Regions from separate parts of the Bacillus sp. FSL W7-1360 genome, predicted to be linked through region 1. Evidence: a T-box and tRNA genes for the amino acid it is inferred to sense, from the RefSeq annotation. Region 1 holds a T-box; the other regions hold tRNA genes.
What was found. The T-box of region 1 lies ahead of leuS (leucine--tRNA ligase). A T-box ahead of a tRNA ligase gene usually reads a tRNA of that ligase, here a tRNA-Leu.
Positions count from the first base shown of each region.

Region 2: it encodes a tRNA-Leu, which carries the amino acid that the T-box ahead of leuS (leucine--tRNA ligase) is inferred to sense. The anticodon was not compared.
Region 3: it encodes a tRNA-Leu, which carries the amino acid that the T-box ahead of leuS (leucine--tRNA ligase) is inferred to sense. The anticodon was not compared.

Region 1 is NZ_CP151950.1:295,818-301,799, reverse strand. Features, by position in the region: gene leuS (leucine--tRNA ligase) at 1-1,590, opposite strand, end outside; T-box leader at 1,639-1,855, opposite strand; gene NSQ26_RS01500 (L-lactate dehydrogenase) at 1,921-2,883, opposite strand; gene NSQ26_RS01495 (MDR family MFS transporter) at 3,084-4,280, opposite strand; gene mnmM (tRNA 5-(aminomethyl)-2-thiouridylate-methyltransferase MnmM) at 4,449-5,021, shown strand; gene NSQ26_RS01485 (beta-class carbonic anhydrase) at 5,044-5,607, shown strand; gene NSQ26_RS01480 (tetraprenyl-beta-curcumene synthase family protein) at 5,681-5,982, opposite strand, start outside.
Region 2 is NZ_CP151950.1:2,056,534-2,062,515, forward strand. Features, by position in the region: rRNA gene NSQ26_RS10595 (23S ribosomal RNA) at 1-780, opposite strand, end outside; rRNA gene NSQ26_RS10600 (16S ribosomal RNA) at 1,159-2,707, opposite strand; tRNA gene NSQ26_RS10605 (tRNA-Ala) at 2,881-2,956, opposite strand; tRNA gene NSQ26_RS10610 (tRNA-Pro) at 2,965-3,041, opposite strand; tRNA gene NSQ26_RS10615 (tRNA-Arg) at 3,052-3,128, opposite strand; tRNA gene NSQ26_RS10620 (tRNA-Leu) at 3,142-3,230, opposite strand; tRNA gene NSQ26_RS10625 (tRNA-Gly) at 3,255-3,326, opposite strand; tRNA gene NSQ26_RS10630 (tRNA-Leu) at 3,334-3,416, opposite strand; tRNA gene NSQ26_RS10635 (tRNA-Lys) at 3,422-3,497, opposite strand; tRNA gene NSQ26_RS10640 (tRNA-Thr) at 3,532-3,607, opposite strand; tRNA gene NSQ26_RS10645 (tRNA-Val) at 3,616-3,688, opposite strand; rRNA gene rrf (5S ribosomal RNA) at 3,696-3,811, opposite strand; rRNA gene NSQ26_RS10655 (23S ribosomal RNA) at 3,872-5,982, opposite strand, start outside.
Region 3 is NZ_CP151950.1:2,801,276-2,807,257, reverse strand. Features, by position in the region: gene NSQ26_RS14480 (winged helix-turn-helix domain-containing protein) at 1-241, opposite strand, end outside; gene NSQ26_RS14475 (hypothetical protein) at 234-836, opposite strand; gene NSQ26_RS14470 (hypothetical protein) at 968-1,126, opposite strand; gene NSQ26_RS14465 (hypothetical protein) at 1,138-1,728, opposite strand; tRNA gene NSQ26_RS14460 (tRNA-Leu) at 1,791-1,875, opposite strand; tRNA gene NSQ26_RS14455 (tRNA-Leu) at 1,892-1,977, opposite strand; tRNA gene NSQ26_RS14450 (tRNA-Asp) at 2,003-2,079, opposite strand; tRNA gene NSQ26_RS14445 (tRNA-Val) at 2,091-2,163, opposite strand; tRNA gene NSQ26_RS14440 (tRNA-Glu) at 2,217-2,288, opposite strand; tRNA gene NSQ26_RS14435 (tRNA-Ser) at 2,295-2,385, opposite strand; tRNA gene NSQ26_RS14430 (tRNA-Asn) at 2,389-2,463, opposite strand; gene NSQ26_RS14425 (SprT family protein) at 2,588-3,025, opposite strand; gene cmpA (cortex morphogenetic protein CmpA) at 3,109-3,249, shown strand; gene NSQ26_RS14415 (Tex family protein) at 3,246-5,414, opposite strand; gene NSQ26_RS14410 (hypothetical protein) at 5,571-5,982, opposite strand, start outside.

The DNA.
Region 1 (5,982 bases):
CTCTACGCCGCCGATATACGTATCAACTGGCAACCATTTTTTGAGCTTCTCCGGGTCAGCAAGTGCCTTGTCATTGTGTGGATCAATGTAGCGCAAATAGTACCATGAGCTGCCTGCCCATTGCGGCATCGTATTTGTTTCTCGGCGACCCTTCATCCCTGTCTTTGGATCTGTCACTGTTAACCAATCGGTCGCATTGGCTAGTGGAGATTCGCCAGTTCCTGACGGCTTAAAGACGGAGAGCTCCGGCAACTCTAATGGCAATTGCTCTTCAGGGACAGGCGTCATCGAACCATCTTCCCAATGAATCATCGGGATTGGTTCGCCCCAATAACGTTGCCGACTAAATAGCCAATCGCGCAAACGATACGTCACTTTCCGTGTACCTTTTTTATTCTCTTCCAACCAAGCGATCATCTCTGCTATCGCTGCCTCATTCGTTAAGCCATTTAAAAAGTCGGAATTAATATGCGTGCCATCTTCCGTGTAAGCTGCTTCATCGATGTTCCCGCCAGCCACAACTTCACGAATTGGCAATGAAAATGTCCGGGCAAAATCATAGTCACGCTCATCATGGGCAGGGACAGCCATTACTGCACCTGTGCCGTAACTAGCAAGAACGTAATCAGCAATCCAAACCGGGATTTTCTCACCGTTCACTGGATTTGTCGCATACGCTCCAGTAAAGACGCCGCTTTTTTCCTTTGCTAGCTCTGTCCGTTCTAAATCACTTTTTGTTGCTACTTGCTTCTTGTATGCCTCAACTGCTTCTTTTTGTGCTTTAGTTGTGATTTGGTCGACAAGTGCATGCTCTGGAGCAAGCACGACGTACGTTGCACCAAATAACGTATCCGCTCGGGTCGTAAACACGCGCACTGCATGATCTTCGACAGGGAAAGTGACTTCCGCGCCTTCTGACTTGCCAATCCAGTTGCGCTGCATTTCTTTTAAGCTTTCCGGCCAATCTAGCTCATCTAAGTCCGCCAGTAACCGCTCGGCATATTCCGTAATTTTTAACACCCATTGCTTCATGGGACGGCGTTCTACTGGATGACCGCCACGCTCGCTTACGCCATCAATGACTTCCTCGTTGGCAAGAACCGTACCGAGCGCAGGACACCAATTGACAGCCACTTCGTCAATATATGCAAGTCCTTTTTCATATAACTTAATGAAAATCCACTGTGTCCACTTATAATAGCTAGGATCTGTCGTATTAATTTCCCGTGACCAGTCGTATGAAAAACCGAGTTCTTTCATTTGCCGCTTGAATGTCGCCACATTCTCTGCCGTAAAGTCGGCTGGATGGTTGCCTGTATCAAGCGCATATTGCTCAGCGGGTAAACCGAATGCATCCCAGCCCATCGGATGAAGGACATTGTATCCTTGCATTCGCTTCATACGTGCCAAAATGTCTGTCGCTGTGTACCCTTCTGGATGCCCAACGTGCAACCCTGAGCCAGATGGGTACGGGAACATATCTAATACATAAAATGCCGGGGCATCCCCTTCTTCTTTCGTTTTAAATGTTTGCAACTCATCCCAATAACGTTGCCACTTTTGTTCAATTGTTTGATGTGAAAATGACATGTCTTTCGCCTCCTTTGTTAATATAAAACACAAAAAACGCCCTCCCAATAAAGGGACGAGCGTTGTTGACTCCCGCGGTACCACCCACATTAACAGACGTACTGCCTGTTCTCTTACACATAACGGTGTGTGCCGTTAAAGGTTACAATTTCGTTCACCTTTAATACTAAATGGCGAGTTCACATGCGCTGTTGACTGACTCGCACCAACCGTCAGTTCTCTTTTTCCGAGCAACACGTTACTACTCCACTATCATCGTTTTCCATTATGAATGATGTTATTGTATGCGAAAGAGGGGCAAGAAGTCAAGTCAAACAACAAAACTTTGCCTTATTTTTGCATCGCTTTATGCATTGCTGGTTCATAAATCGCTTTTAATGTGTTTACGCTATGCGTGAGTCTTTCTTGCTCTTCATCTGAAAGCGTCATTTCGACCACTGTTCTGACGCCGCTCCGGGCAACAATAGCCGGGACACCGATGCAAACATCATTTTGACCAAATTCGTCATTCAAGAACGTACTTACAGTTAAAATCGCCGCCTCGTTTCCTAAGATCGCTTTTGTAATACGAGCGAGACTCATCGCAATCCCGTAATATGTCGCGCCTTTATGCTTAATGACGGTATACGCAGCATCACGCACATCGAGAAAAATTTTATCCAAATCCTCTTGACAGTACGCATCATGACGTTGCAAGTACTCATCTAATGGGACGTTGCCAATTGTCGCTGTACTCCAAACCGGCAACTCCGTATCACCATGCTCACCAATAATATATGCATGCACATTTTTCACGGAAACATCAAAGTAGTCACTTAACATATACCGCAGGCGTGCCGTGTCCAATGTCGTCCCACTTCCAATGACTCGCCCTTTCGGTAAGCCGCTAAATGCTTGCGTCGCCTGTGTTAAAATATCGACCGGGTTCGTTGCTACTAAGAAAATACCATCAAAACCACTTGCCATGACCTCCGTCACAATGGCTTTAAAGATGACCATATTTTTTTCCACAAGATCGAGTCGTGTCTCTCCAGGCTGCTGACTTGCACCAGCACAAATGCACACAATATCGGCATCCTTACAATCAGCGTATTCACCTAGCCATATATTCGTCGGTTTATTGGCGAATGCTTTTCCGTGGTTTAAATCCATCACATCGCCAAACGCTTTATCTCGGTTCATATCAATCATGACAAATTCCTCAGCAACACCTTGATTCATCATTGCAAATGCATAACTACTTCCGACAGCTCCTGTGCCAATGAGTACCACGCGGGTTCCTTTTTCTTTCATTCGTGAGCCCTCCTGTAGAAAAAAGTTTGTGAATAAATTCACAATATAATTCTATTATGGATCTTTTTGTTTCCGAAAGCAACATGTTTATACATTTATGTATGACAAAATAGCAAACAAGCCTTCTTCTTTAAAAAGCTTGGCTTTAATGCGCTTGTTTTATGCACACTTGGAGGCTATCGTCGTGTAACCATAGCCTCTTATACAAGTCGTACATCTTCAGTTTTCTCTTTTTTCAATGGACAATCATAAAAACGGACGAGCGGCAAGGCACATAAAAGGAGCACACTGATGATCATGAGTAAGACATGCATAGAATAATGGTCAACAATCATGCCACCAAATAAAGGACCAATCATCCGTCCCCCCGTAGATACACTACCAACAATCCCTTGATACATTCCCGACTTCCCGGGTGGTGCTAATTGGCTCGCAATCGTTGGCACCGCTGGCCAAACGAACATCTCACCGAGAGTCAAAATGAGCATTGCGCACAGGAACATCGAAAAGGCACTTGCCTGCGTCAGCACAAGATAAGAAATAGAAAAAACGATGATGCCGGTAGTGACTTGTCCCTTCATCGACAGCTTCCCTTTGTGAATGAGCCATTTCACAAGTGGTTGGGCAAATACAATGAGTAAGCCATTGATTGTCCATAGCAAACTATAATAAGGAAGCGGCAATCCAAGCACTTGCATATGCACACTGACATTTGCTTGCCACTGCGTATAACCGATCCAGCAAATGAGAAAAGCAGCGCAAATGAGTAACAGAGCATGCAGCCGATATTGCTTTTTAAAGGACGTGCGCGCCTGTTGCAGTCGCGCGTCTGCTGTCGTCTGTTGCTGCGCTTTAAATGGTCGGAAAAAAATGACCACAAAAATGAGTAGGCCTACATACATGAGCGCATTGGCAATGAACACATCTGTGAGACGAACCAATGTGATGACGGCAATCAGTGCGGTACCAAGGGAGACACCGACATTTTGGGCAACATAAACGGCATTAAATGGACGACGGCCTCCGTCCGGCCACAAACTCCCTGCGAGTGCGTACATAGACGGCATCATCATACCCGAGCCTAAGCCAATACCGACTAAAAATAATGCATATAATGCATACGTTTCAAAAAAAAGCGCGAGTGAGATGGAAGAAATGACGGCAATTGTGATTGCTGCAACTAATCCTGGATAAACACCGACCTTATCAAACAGTCGTCCGCCAATTAAATTTCCCGTCACGCCTGCAGCTGCATTGAGCATGAGTACAAATCCTGAAGCAGTCAACGATTGCCCTAATACGTCGTGCATGATGACAGCATTTAATGGCCACAGAAAAGACGCACCGGTTACATTGATTACAACAGCAATGATGAGTACCCACATCGACTTAGGCATGTCTTTTCCTCCTCTCACTTATCTACTTACAACATTTTACTTTAACTTATGGTAGTTTAGCTGCTTCAACTAAAAAAGGCAACGAAAATGACTTCGCCTAACCAATGCAATTATGGTACACTCTTTTTGTAGATACTACGCTTCATACTGAACATAAGGAGAGACGGTATGACTACACTATTAGGTCCGATCCCTTTTGCACACACGCTCCTGACACAAACAGTGAAGCAAGGTGATACAGTCATTGATGCGACGGCGGGCAACGGGCACGACACATTGTTTTTAGCAAAAATTGTCGGTGATACCGGGCACGTAATTGGTACAGATATTCAACCGGCCGCGATTGCCCGCACAACGGAACGCTTGAAAACAGCCGGTGTCAATGACCGCGTATCTTTATATTGCCAAGGCCACGAAACATTAGAAGAAATCTCAGCTTTCCGGAATTCGGTGATCGCCGGAGCCATTTTTAACCTCGGCTATTTACCAAGAGGCGATAAGTCCATTACGACTACGGGCAGTGCAACAGTCCACGCACTTCATACCATCTTGTCACAACTAAAGCAACATGGACTCGTTGTCCTTGTCATATATTCCGGACACGAAACAGGAAAAAAAGAGAGAGACACCGTATTAAATAATGTCACTGCCTTATCACAAACCGATTTTCATGTCCTCCAATATGCCTTTATCAACCAACAAAACGATCCACCTTTTGTCATTGCAATTGAAAAAAGATAACCAATGGAAGGGGTCATTATTAATGACGCAATTAGACAACATCTTATCCTTTAATCAAACATTCGTTGCCAATGAAGACTATAAACGTTTCACCACCACAAAATTTCCGGAAAAAAAGATTGTTATTTTAACATGCATGGACACCCGGCTCGTCGAGTTGCTGCACGCGTCTATGAACCTACGTAATGGTGACGCAAAAATTATCCGCAATGCTGGCGCGGTCATTTCTCATCCGTTCGGAAGCATTATGCGTAGTATTTTAGTCGCTATTTATGAACTTGGCGCAGAAGAAGTGTATGTCATCGGTCACCACGGGTGCGGCATGACGGGTTTATCAGCACCATCTATCCTTGAAAAAGCAGAAGGGCGCGGGGTAGACCTTGACCAAATTTCATCACTAGAATATGCAGGTGTCGATATTCACCAATTTTTGTCTGGCTTCGACGATGTAAAAGAAAGCGTGCGCCACAGTGTCGACACGATTGTCCACCACCCACTCCTCCCAAGCGATGTGCGCGTCCATGGGCTTGTAATTGACCCAGAGACGGGCGAGCTCGAGTTATTGGTGCGGGATTTACAGGCGTGATCTGAAAGCTCATCGTTGTTCTAAATAGAAGCTGGTAACCTACTTAACACAGGTTCACCAGCTTCTATCCACCTCACTTCCGCCTAAAAATCCGGCTATTCATTAAGAAAAAGAAAAACGTATGCAGCCCACCTGTCTTAAAAATTTCTTTTGACTGCCCCTTAAGCTCAGGGTCCTTTTGAACTTTCTCGTCCGCCAAATATAGCGCAATGACCCCACGAATCAACATCCGATGAAATTTCGGATCCGGCAACTCAGAAAGGGTCTCTTCTGCTTTCCTAACAAAATACCGGAAACGCTCCTCCATTTGCTCCTTGCTGTCATAGTAAAACAAGAAATTCAACTCATCGTCCGCGATATCTTCTTTTTGGTCAA
Region 2 (5,982 bases), 1.1 Mb from region 1:
CGGGCCTCCAGTCGGTGTTACCCGACCTTCACCCTGGACATGGGTAGATCACACGGTTTCGGGTCTACGGCGGCGTACTATAGCGCCCTATTCAGACTCGCTTTCGCTGCGGCTCCGCTTTTTCATGCTTAACCTTGCACGACACCGTAACTCGCCGGTTCATTCTACAAAAGGCACGCCATCACCCATTAACGGGCTCTGACTAGTTGTAGGCACACGGTTTCAGGATCTCTTTCACTCCCCTTCCGGGGTGCTTTTCACCTTTCCCTCACGGTACTGGTTCACTATCGGTCACTAGGGAGTATTTAGCCTTGGGAGATGGTCCTCCCGGATTCCGACGGGGTTTCTCGTGTCCCGCCGTACTCAGGATCCACGCAGGAGGAAACGAAGTTTCAGCTACAGGGCTGTTACCTTGTACCGCGCATCTTTCCAGATGCTTCACTTACGCCGTTTCTTTGTAACTCCATGTTGCGTGTCCTACAACCCCAAGAGGCTAGCCTCTTGGTTTGGGCTCTTTCCGTTTCGCTCGCCGCTACTTAGGAAATCGATTTTTCTTTCTCTTCCTCTGGGTACTTAGATGTTTCAGTTCCCCAGGTCTGCCTCCTCACATCCTATGTGTTCAGATGTGGGTACCATCCCATTACGGATGGTGGGTTTCCCCATTCGGAGATCTCCGGATCATTGCTTACTTACAGCTCCCCGAAGCATTTCGCTGTTCGTCGCGTCCTTCTTCGGCTCCTAGTGCCTAGGCATTCACCGTGCGCCCTTTCTACCTTATCCTTTTTGTAAAAATAACCTTCGAATTTCTTCGTCCACTGCGCGTTTCTCAGTCAGTCACGTATTAAGATACGCTCCTTCCTTCGAACGCTTGTGTCCTCGAACTTCTCGGTTTTTTTCACAAAAACTATTCAAAGATCAACGGCGGATTTTCATCCACTGTCTACTTTGTCAGTCTTGCTAAAGCAAAAAGTTTGCTTTCTTTCATCCTAGACGTCATTTCTTCGTGCGAAGCACGCGTCCATGACTCATTTGAGTCGTTTCATGATTTAGTTTTCAAAGAACCATTTTTTGAGTGATGTTGCTCACTCAAAACTAAACAATAGCGCAAGCGTTACGATGTCTTACGACAATCGTATCGACTAGAGTATGACTCCATAGAAAGGAGGTGATCCAGCCGCACCTTCCGATACGGCTACCTTGTTACGACTTCACCCCAATCATCTGTCCCACCTTAGGCGGCTGGGTCCAAAAGGTTCCCTCACCGACTTCGGGTGTTACAAACTCTCGTGGTGTGACGGGCGGTGTGTACAAGACCCGGGAACGTATTCACCGCGGCATGCTGATCCGCGATTACTAGCAATTCCGGCTTCATGTAGGCGAGTTGCAGCCTACAATCCGAACTGAGAATGGCTTTATGGGATTGGCTCCACCTCGCGGTTTCGCTTCCCTTTGTACCATCCATTGTAGCACGTGTGTAGCCCAGGTCATAAGGGGCATGATGATTTGACGTCGTCCCCACCTTCCTCCGGTTTGTCACCGGCAGTCACCTTAGAGTGCCCAACTGAATGCTGGCAACTAAGATCAAGGGTTGCGCTCGTTGCGGGACTTAACCCAACATCTCACGACACGAGCTGACGACAACCATGCACCACCTGTCACTTTGTCCCCGAAGGGAAAGCCCTATCTCTAGGGTGGTCAAAGGATGTCAAGACCTGGTAAGGTTCTTCGCGTTGCTTCGAATTAAACCACATGCTCCACTGCTTGTGCGGGTCCCCGTCAATTCCTTTGAGTTTCAACCTTGCGGTCGTACTCCCCAGGCGGAGTGCTTAATGTGTTTACTTCGGCACTAAGGGCATCGAAACCCCTAACACCTAGCACTCATCGTTTACGGCGTGGACTACCAGGGTATCTAATCCTGTTTGCTCCCCACGCTTTCGCGCCTCAGCGTCAGTTACAGACCAGAGAGTCGCCTTCGCCACTGGTGTTCCTCCACATATCTACGCATTTCACCGCTACACGTGGAATTCCACTCTCCTCTTCTGTACTCAAGCTTCCCAGTTTCCAATGGCCGCTTGCGGTTGAGCCGCAAGATTTCACATCAGACTTAAGAAGCCGCCTGCGCGCGCTTTACGCCCAATAATTCCGGACAACGCTTGCCACCTACGTATTACCGCGGCTGCTGGCACGTAGTTAGCCGTGGCTTTCTGGTGAGGTACCGTCACGGTACCGCCTTATTCAAACGGTACTTGTTCTTCCCTCACAACAGAGCTTTACGACCCGAAGGCCTTCCTCACTCACGCGGCGTTGCTCCGTCAGACTTTCGTCCATTGCGGAAGATTCCCTACTGCTGCCTCCCGTAGGAGTCTGGGCCGTGTCTCAGTCCCAGTGTGGCCGATCACCCTCTCAGGTCGGCTACGCATCGTCGCCTTGGTGAGCTGTTACCTCACCAACTAGCTAATGCGCCGCGGGCCCATCCCTTAGTGATAGCAAAAGCCATCTTTTAATATTGACCTAGGTAGGTCCATATATGATCCGGTATTAGCTTCGGTTTCCCGAAGTTATCCCAGGCTAGGGGGCAGGTTGCCCACGTGTTACTCACCCGTCCGCCGCTCACTTCCGGGAGCAAGCTCCCTTCTGTGCGCTCGACTTGCATGTATTAGGCACGCCGCCAGCGTTCGTCCTGAGCCAGGATCAAACTCTCCATTAAAGTGTTTGATTTGCTCATTTTGCACAAATTTCTTTGTGGCTTACATGTTGAGATCTATTGATCTCTCTTTACGCTTGGCTATTGTTTAGTTTTCAATGAGCTTGTGTCGCTGTTTGTTGGCGACTTAAAAAGTTTACTACTAATTTTGTTCCTTGTCAATAGCTTTGTTGAATTGGTGGAGCCTAGCGGGATCGAACCGCTGACCTCCTGCGTGCAAAGCAGGCGCTCTCCCAGCTGAGCTAAGGCCCCATTTCTAATGGTCGGGAAGACAGGATTTGAACCTGCGACCCCTTGGTCCCAAACCAAGTGCTCTACCAAGCTGAGCTACTTCCCGATTTATCAAATGGCGCGCCCGAGAGGAGTCGAACCCCTAACCTTCTGATCCGTAGTCAGACACTCTATCCAATTGAGCTACGGGCGCATTATGAAATTACTGGTGCCGAGGGCCGGACTTGAACCGGCACGGTAGTCACCTACCGCAGGATTTTAAGTCCTGTGTGTCTGCCAATTCCACCACCCCGGCTAGGACTTACTAATACTATTATCAAGCGGAAGACGAGATTCGAACTCGCGACCCCCACCTTGGCAAGGTGGTGTTCTACCACTGAACTACTCCCGCAAGTAAATGCGGGTGAAGGGACTTGAACCCCCACGTCATAAAGACACTAGATCCTAAGTCTAGCGCGTCTGCCAATTCCGCCACACCCGCAAACATGGTGAGCCATGAAGGATTCGAACCTTCGACCCTCTGATTAAAAGTCAGATGCTCTACCAACTGAGCTAATGGCTCTTACATTTATCATAAATAAAATAAATTTATATAATGGTGCCGGCCAGAGGACTTGAACCCCCAACCTACTGATTACAAGTCAGTTGCTCTACCAATTGAGCTAGACCGGCATAATTAATGGAGGATGACGGGATCGAACCGCCGACCCCCTGCTTGTAAGGCAGGTGCTCTCCCAGCTGAGCTAATCCTCCAACTATCACCCGGCACTGATCTACGCTCGCAGGGGGAAGCCCCCAACTACTATCGACGCAAAAGAGCTTAACGACCGTGTTCGGCATGGGAACGGGTGTGACCTCTTTGCCATAAGCACCGGATAATGAGAGAACGATTCTCTCAAAACTAAACCATGGGACTCAAATGTAAGGATGAATATTTAGGATAAGACCTCGACCGATTAGTATCTGTCCGCTCCATGTGTCGCCACACTTCCACTCCAGACCTATCAACCTCATCATCTCTAAGGGGTCTTACTGACTTGCGTCATGGGAAATCTCATCTTGAGGGGGGCTTCGTGCTTAGATGCTTTCAGCACTTATCCCGACCATACGTAGCTACCCAGCGATGCTCCTGGCGGAACAACTGGTACACCAGCGGTATGTCCATCCCGGTCCTCTCGTACTAAGGACAGCTCCTCTCAAATTTCCTACGCCCGCGACGGATAGGGACCGAACTGTCTCACGACGTTCTGAACCCAGCTCGCGTGCCGCTTTAATGGGCGAACAGCCCAACCCTTGGGACCTACTACAGCCCCAGGATGCGACGAGCCGACATCGAGGTGCCAAACCTCCCCGTCGATGTGGACTCTTGGGGGAGATTAGCCTGTTATCCCCAGGGTAGCTTTTATCCGTTGAGCGACGGCCCTTCCATACGGCACCGCCGGATCACTAAGCCCGACTTTCGTCCCTGCTCGACTTGTAGGTCTCGCAGTCAAGCTCCCTTATGCCTTTGCACTCTACGAATGATTTCCAACCATTCTGAGGGAACCTTTGGGCGCCTCCGTTACTGTTTAGGAGGCGACCGCCCCAGTCAAACTGCCCACCTGACAATGTCCCTGACCCGGATCACGGGTCGAGGTTAGAATGTCAGTATCGTCAGGGTAGTATCCCACCGATGCCTCCACCGAAGCTGGCGCTCCGGCTTCCTTGGCTCCTACCTATCCTGTACAAACGATACCAACACTCACTATCAAGCTACAGTAAAGCTCCATGGGGTCTTTCCGTCCTGTCGCGGGTAACCTGCATCTTCACAGGTACTATAATTTCACCGGGTCTCTCGTTGAGACAGTATCCAAGTCGTTACACCATTCGTGCGGGTCGGAACTTACCCGACAAGGAATTTCGCTACCTTAGGACCGTTATAGTTACGGCCGCCGTTTACTGGGGCTTCAATTCAGAGCTTCTCCCGTAAGGGATAACCCCTCCTCTTAACCTTCCAGCACCGGGCAGGTGTCAGCCCCTATACTTCGCCTTGCGGCTTCGCAGAGACCTGTGTTTTTGCTAAACAGTCGCTTGGATCTTTTCACTGCGGCTCTCTCGGGCTATTCACCCTATTAGAGCACCCCTTCTCCCGAAGTTACGGGGTCATTTTGCCGAGTTCCTTAACGAGAGTTATCCCGCGCGTCTTAGAATTCTCTTCTCGCCTACCTGTGTCGGTTTGCGGTACGGGCACCTGTCTTCTCACTAGAGGCTTTTCTTGGCAGCGGAGGATCAGGGATTTCGGACCCTAGGGTCCTTCACGGTCACAGCTCAGCCTTTATGAAACGCGGATTTGCCTACGTTTCAGCCTCACTGCTTCGACGCGCTCAGCCAGCGGCGCGCTCTCCCTACCTTTCTGCGTCCCCCCATCGTTCAAACGAATACGAGGTGGTACAGGAATTTCTACCTGTTGTCCATCGCCTACGCCTTTCGGCCTCGGCTTAGGTCCCGACTTACCCTGAGCGGACGAGCCTTCCTCAGGAAACCTTGGGCTTTCGACGGAGGGGATTCTCACCCCTCTTTTCGCTACTCATACCGGCATTCTCACTTCCAAGCACTCCAATAGTCCTCTCGGTCTACCTTCACTGTCCTTGGAACGCTCCCCTACCCAATCCCTTACGGGATTGCCATAGCTTCGGTGATACGTTTAGCCCCGGTACATTTTCGGCGCAGCGTCACTCGACCAGTGAGCTATTACGCACTCTTTCAATGATGGCTGCTTCTAAGCCAACATCCTGGTTGTCTAAGCAACGCCACATCCTTTTCCACTTAACGTATACTTTGGGACCTTAGCTGATGGTCTGGGCTGTTTCCCTCTTGACTACGGATCTTAGCACTCGCAGTCTGACTCCCGAGCATAAGTATTTGGCATTCGGAGTTTGACTGAATTCGGTAATCCTGTGGGGACCCCTCGTCCAATCAGTGCTCTACCTCCAATACTCTTCACTCGAGGCTAGCCCTAAAGCTATTTCGGGGAGAACCAGCTATTTCCGAGTTCGATTGGCATTTCA
Region 3 (5,982 bases), 310 kb from region 1:
CTTCCTCAGTGACAGAAACATACGTTTTCGGTTTTCGTCCTAAAAACGTCTTCTTCGTTATAATGTACTGCGCCTCTTCTAACTTTTGAATATGTGCACCTAGGTTACCGTCGGTCAACTTTAACTTCTTTTTCAACATCGTAAAGTCGCAATGCTCATACGTCATCACCATACTCATAATACCGAGTCGCGCTTTCGCATGGATCAAATCATTAATACTATCAAGACCATCCTTACGCATGACTTTTCCCTTTATGTCTCAGAAATAATCCAACGACAATAAAACTCCCGCCACCGATCACACCGAAAATAAGCGGCATTGCCTCAAAAAGTAATGTTGCAATAACCACCGCAAGTACAAGTAACCACATACCCATAAAGAAGATTTCACGCCCGAGCACAACAGCGAGCAACAAGTACATCATTGCCACAAGCAACACTGCGTATAAGGACAGAAGTGAGAAAGACAGCGTCAACGCGCCAAAAGCTCCTAAGAAAGCAAAAACTGCCACAATCGAAAACCACGCCGTCCACACGAATCGCATCTGTATGACAAGTAAGCGCGGAAACAACGGCCGCCGCTGCCGTTCCCATGGTGCAATAAATGATACAACCCAACCAATAATGCTTAGACCGGTCCATATCATGCCGCTGACCGGTTGGGATATAGGGAATAACGCTGGTAAAGTAAAAGCGATCAGCCAAATAACCCCCCACAGCAAGAAATACGGACTAATGTGATACCCGTACTGCCTTTTTTCAGCCGTTACTGTCCGAATATGCGCTAATTGTTCCAGCGCTTCTGCATGAGACAATACCGATTGTTCTTTGTTCATCTTCATCACTCCTCAAGTAGAGAACTCTATATCACAGAGTATATGACGTACGAATACGAAATGTCAACTTTTTTTGTTTATTTCATAAAAAACTTCGGCATGCAGAGATTGCCAAAGACAAAAGATAGACTTCATATCACCAAGAAAAAGACAACCACAAACATACCTAGCGCAAGCAGGACGACAGTCATTGAAACCACGAGCAATGCAACACTTCTTTTGATCGCACCAACAATTCCAAGTATGGCACCAATTAAAAACAGCAAAACCAACAAAGAAATCACACCCATTGTACCCCTCCTCACTCTTTCTTCATCAAAATGATTTGCTGAATACGACCATCATATACCACAAATTGTAGTACAACTCCGAGATCACGATCAACGTAGCCCACTGTCGGACCAATCTCTTCATTTATATCGAAAATATGCGCCCCGTACTGATTAATTAAATCATTTACACGATCACCGATTTTAATTCCTCTTGCTGTCTTGGCATCCGGGTGTTCAGTGACAATTGTGGTAATCTCATCATCCATCACGCCGATAAACCAGCGATCATAAGAAAATGACTCGTCGTGCTCCGCAGAAAGTAAAACTACAATAGACGGGAAGTCTTCTATCAGTCCGAGAGATTGTTGCAGCAGTCCTTTTTCGACTGATGCAATTTCCTGACCAATCCCCCAACCATTGATTGCCTCTAAAGACAAATCGGTACTCTTGACGTAGTGATACTCACGGATAGACATATACCAGAAAACGATGCTCCCAATTAATAGAGGAAAAACCACAGAAGCGGTGATTCTTATGTACCGATATTTCAACATTAAAATGATGAGCCCTGCCATACCTAAAGCAAAAACCGCTACTAGTAACGCAAGAATGGATAACACCCTCCTCTCCCACAAAAAAAGCACCCATTTTGTCATGAGTACCCTAATCTATCTTACTATAGTGCGGTTGAGAGGACTCGAACCTCCACGGGATTTAACTCCCACTAGGCCCTCAACCTAGCGCGTCTGCCATTCCGCCACAACCGCATATTGCATTTTTAATTGGTGCGGGTGAAGGGACTTGAACCCCCACGTCATAAAGACACTAGATCCTAAGTCTAGCGCGTCTGCCAATTCCGCCACACCCGCTTCGTGTGGATATTCTTTTAAATCATGGCGGTCCGGACGGGACTCGAACCCGCGACCTCCTGCGTGACAGGCAGGCATTCTAACCAACTGAACTACCGGACCATAAAAAAGAGTGGAGGATGACGGGATCGAACCGCCGACCCCCTGCTTGTAAGGCAGGTGCTCTCCCAGCTGAGCTAATCCTCCAATTTATATGTTAGTGGTAAGAAATGTGCTCTTACCAATAAATTTTTTAAAGATGACCCGTACGGGATTCGAACCCGTGTTACCGCCGTGAAAGGGCGGTGTCTTAACCGCTTGACCAACGGGCCATAAAATGGCGGAGAAGGAGGGATTTGAACCCTCGCGCCGCTCACGCGACCTACTCCCTTAGCAGGGGAGCCCCTTCAGCCACTTGGGTACTTCTCCATATGGCTCCACAGGTAGGACTCGAACCTACGACCGATCGGTTAACAGCCGATAGCTCTACCACTGAGCTACTGTGGAATATGTAGAAACGACGAACGTCTCTTTTAGCGACTCTTATAATATAGCATAGCAAAACCGAGAGTGCAACACTTTTTTTGAAGAAAATGTTGCACCTCCACTTAAAAAGTTAGTCCATTCTAACTTACAATAAATACAACTGCCCACGACATTTCCCACACACATACTTCTCCGTGTCGAAACGTCGCTTACGCTGGTATATATGACCGCATCGGCAACATTGGTATCGATGGACTGGCTGTTCAGGCTCAGTAGACAGACAAAACCGCGGGGCACCTACTTCTCGTGATAATAAGCGAAAATCTTTATCGCGGTGTTGATACCCTTTTCCTTGCAAATGCAAATGATAATGACAGAGTTCATGCTTAATAATCCCTTCCAACGTCTCTAAGCCAAACTTCTCATACTGTTTTATGTTAAACTCGATTGCATGACTTTTTAACAAGTAGCGTCCACCTGTTGTACGTAAGCGCCGGTTAAAACGGGCCTCATGTAAAAATGGGCGGCCAAACACTGTTAATGAAATGCGCTCCACCAACCGTTGCAACTCCTGATCCGTCATATTTATTCACCTCTACAAAAACAACCGCACAAAGACAAACTGCCCGACATATACTACTGCAAAACAGCAAAGGAGCGCCTCAGATGCCTAATTGGTTAAAGAAACAACTGCGAAAAGCGTTTGCTGAGAAAAATCGTCATCAATTAATTGTTCTCAATCAGTGCTGGTTTTATTATCACACAACGAATGAAGAACCACACCCCGGCGCCTGCCACTACGACTAAACATATGCCCCATCAGGCGCCTTCATTGTCAAACTCACACGCCCTTTTTGCTTGTCAACACCTTCGACCCAGACAGTCACAATGTCACCAATGGACACGACATCTAATGGATGCTTCACGAACCGATTAGTCAGCTTTGAAATATGAACAAGCCCATCTTGCTTTACACCGATATCAACAAAAGCACCGAAATCTACAACATTTCGCACCGTTCCTTGCAAGGACATCCCTTCCTCTAGATCCTCTAACGAGAGCACGTCTTGCTTCAATTGGGGTGCACTTACTTCATCACGTGGATCTCGTCCTGGACGAATGAGTGAATCAACGATATCTTGCAACGTTAACAAACCGACACCGATTTTCTCGGCTAATTCTTTTAACGACAAACTTTCTAAACGCTCTTTTAACACCGTTGTACCAATGTCCTTGGCTGTTGAACCCGTCAACGCTAACAGTGACTCAGCGTGATTGTAACTTTCGGGATGGATGGCTGTCGCATCGAGCGCATGACGTCCAGATGGAATCCGCAAAAATCCGATACATTGCTCGTATGTCTTTGCACCTAAACGAGGGACTTTTTTTAACGCTGTACGAGAAGAAAAGGAACCTCTCTCTTCACGCATACGCACAATGTTTGTCGCTTGCGTTTTATTTAAACCTGCCACATATTGCAACAACGCCACAGAAGCAGTGTTGACATTCACACCTACACGGTTGACGACTGTCTCAACGACAAATCGGAGCGAGTCATTTAACTGCTTTTGTGACACATCATGCTGATACTGACCCACACCAACCGACTTTGGGTCAATTTTCACTAACTCTGCTAGCGGATCTTGCAGACGTCGCGCGATTGAAATGGCGCTGCGTTGCTCAACTGATAAAGACGGAAATTCATCCTGCGCCAGCGGAGACGCTGAATAAACACTTGCGCCCGCTTCATTCACAATGACATAGTAAATGGCCTCATCGAGTTGTTTTAATGCGTCTGCAACAAACTGCTCCGTCTCTCTCGAAGCCGTTCCATTTCCAATCGCAATCATTTTGACGCCGTACTGCCTCACTAAACGCGTAAGCATCGCCACTGCTTCTGTTGTCTTATGGTGTGGCGCTGTTGGATAAAATACACCTACTTCCAATGACTTCCCCGTCTCATCCACGACCGCCCATTTACAACCGGTTCGAAAAGCAGGATCAATTCCAAGAACGATACGCCCTTTCATCGGCGGCTGCAATAACAATTGCTGCAAGTTTTTCGCAAACACATGGATCGCTTGTTCTTCCGCCTTTTCCGTTAACATTGTCCGAATCTCTCGTTCCAATGATGGTTCTAGTAAACGTACATAACCATCGTCAATCGCCGCTTCGACCAGTGGAATAACTGGAGAAGTACGCGCACCTATGTACATGCGCTTCATTTCTGCTAGTAACCGGTCTTTAGGAAAACGCACCCGAACGTTTAACACACCGTCCTTTTCACCCCGATTCAATGCCAATATTCGGTGCGGCACGATGTTACTTACTGCTTCATGATAATCATAATACATTGCATAAGTACCTTTTTCATCCGGCTCGCCATTTGACTTTTTCACTGCTTCGATCGTTGCTTGTCTCTGCCCGAGATCACGCAACCGGGCACGTACTTGGGGAGATTCTGCGGCTTGCTCAGCAATAATATCACGCACACCAGCCCATACCTTTTCAAGACTGTCCAATCCTTTTTCGATAGCTATGTATTCATTCGCTGCTGCTGAAAGATTATCTACACGCGGAAAGGTTAAAATTTGCGTCGCTAACGGCTCGAGTCCTTGCTCTTTCGCAATGGTCGCTCGCGTACGCCGCTTCTTCTTATAAGGGAGATATAAGTCTTCCACTTGTTGCAGTTTCTCTGCCTTCAAAATGCTTTGCTTTAAATCAGTCGTCAGTTTTCCTTGCTCGTCCACTAAGCGTAGTACTTCTTCTTTACGTTGCTGCAACTGAACCGCATATGCGTAACGGTCTTCAATCTCTTTTATTTGCCGATCGTCGAGTCCTCCTGTTTGTTCCTTACGATAACGGGCGATAAATGGCACCGTATTGCCTTCTTCTAACAGCGCCACAACTTTCCTCACTTGCCGTTCAGAAATACCGATCTCACTCGCTAGTTGATCAAATAATGTTTCCATCACGATTATCAACCTCCTTCATTTATAATTATACGCAGAAAAGACACTGAAAGAAACCAAAAGAAATAGCAGGTTGAAACTGAATACTCATATACTTAAAAAGGCCTAAAACCATCACTGGCTCCAGACCTCTCATCATTTATGTTATGTTATATCTTATAATGCCGTGCGACGAACGCGAGAAATTAACTTCACTGCAAAGCCAAGCAATACAGCCATTGTACCGGCCACAGCATACATACCTGTATCTGTTGCTGTATTAGGTAATTTCTTACCTTCTTTTGCCTTCACTTCTGTTTTTGGCTTTGTATTTTTCTTGACCTCTTTTTTTCCATCTGAAGTCTTCTTGACTTCTTGCTTATTAGCTTCTTGTTTGTTAGCTTCTTTTTTTGAAACCTTCGCCACTGCTGGTGTTGTAGATTTCTCACCAGAAGCGTTATTTATGCTCTTAGTTTTTGTGACAATTTGTTCTTCACCATTTTCCAAATCACACTCACCGAAGTACATGTCATATTCTTCTTCAGAAAGACTGTCAAACCACTCTTCAAAGAGTACGTCAATCATCTCA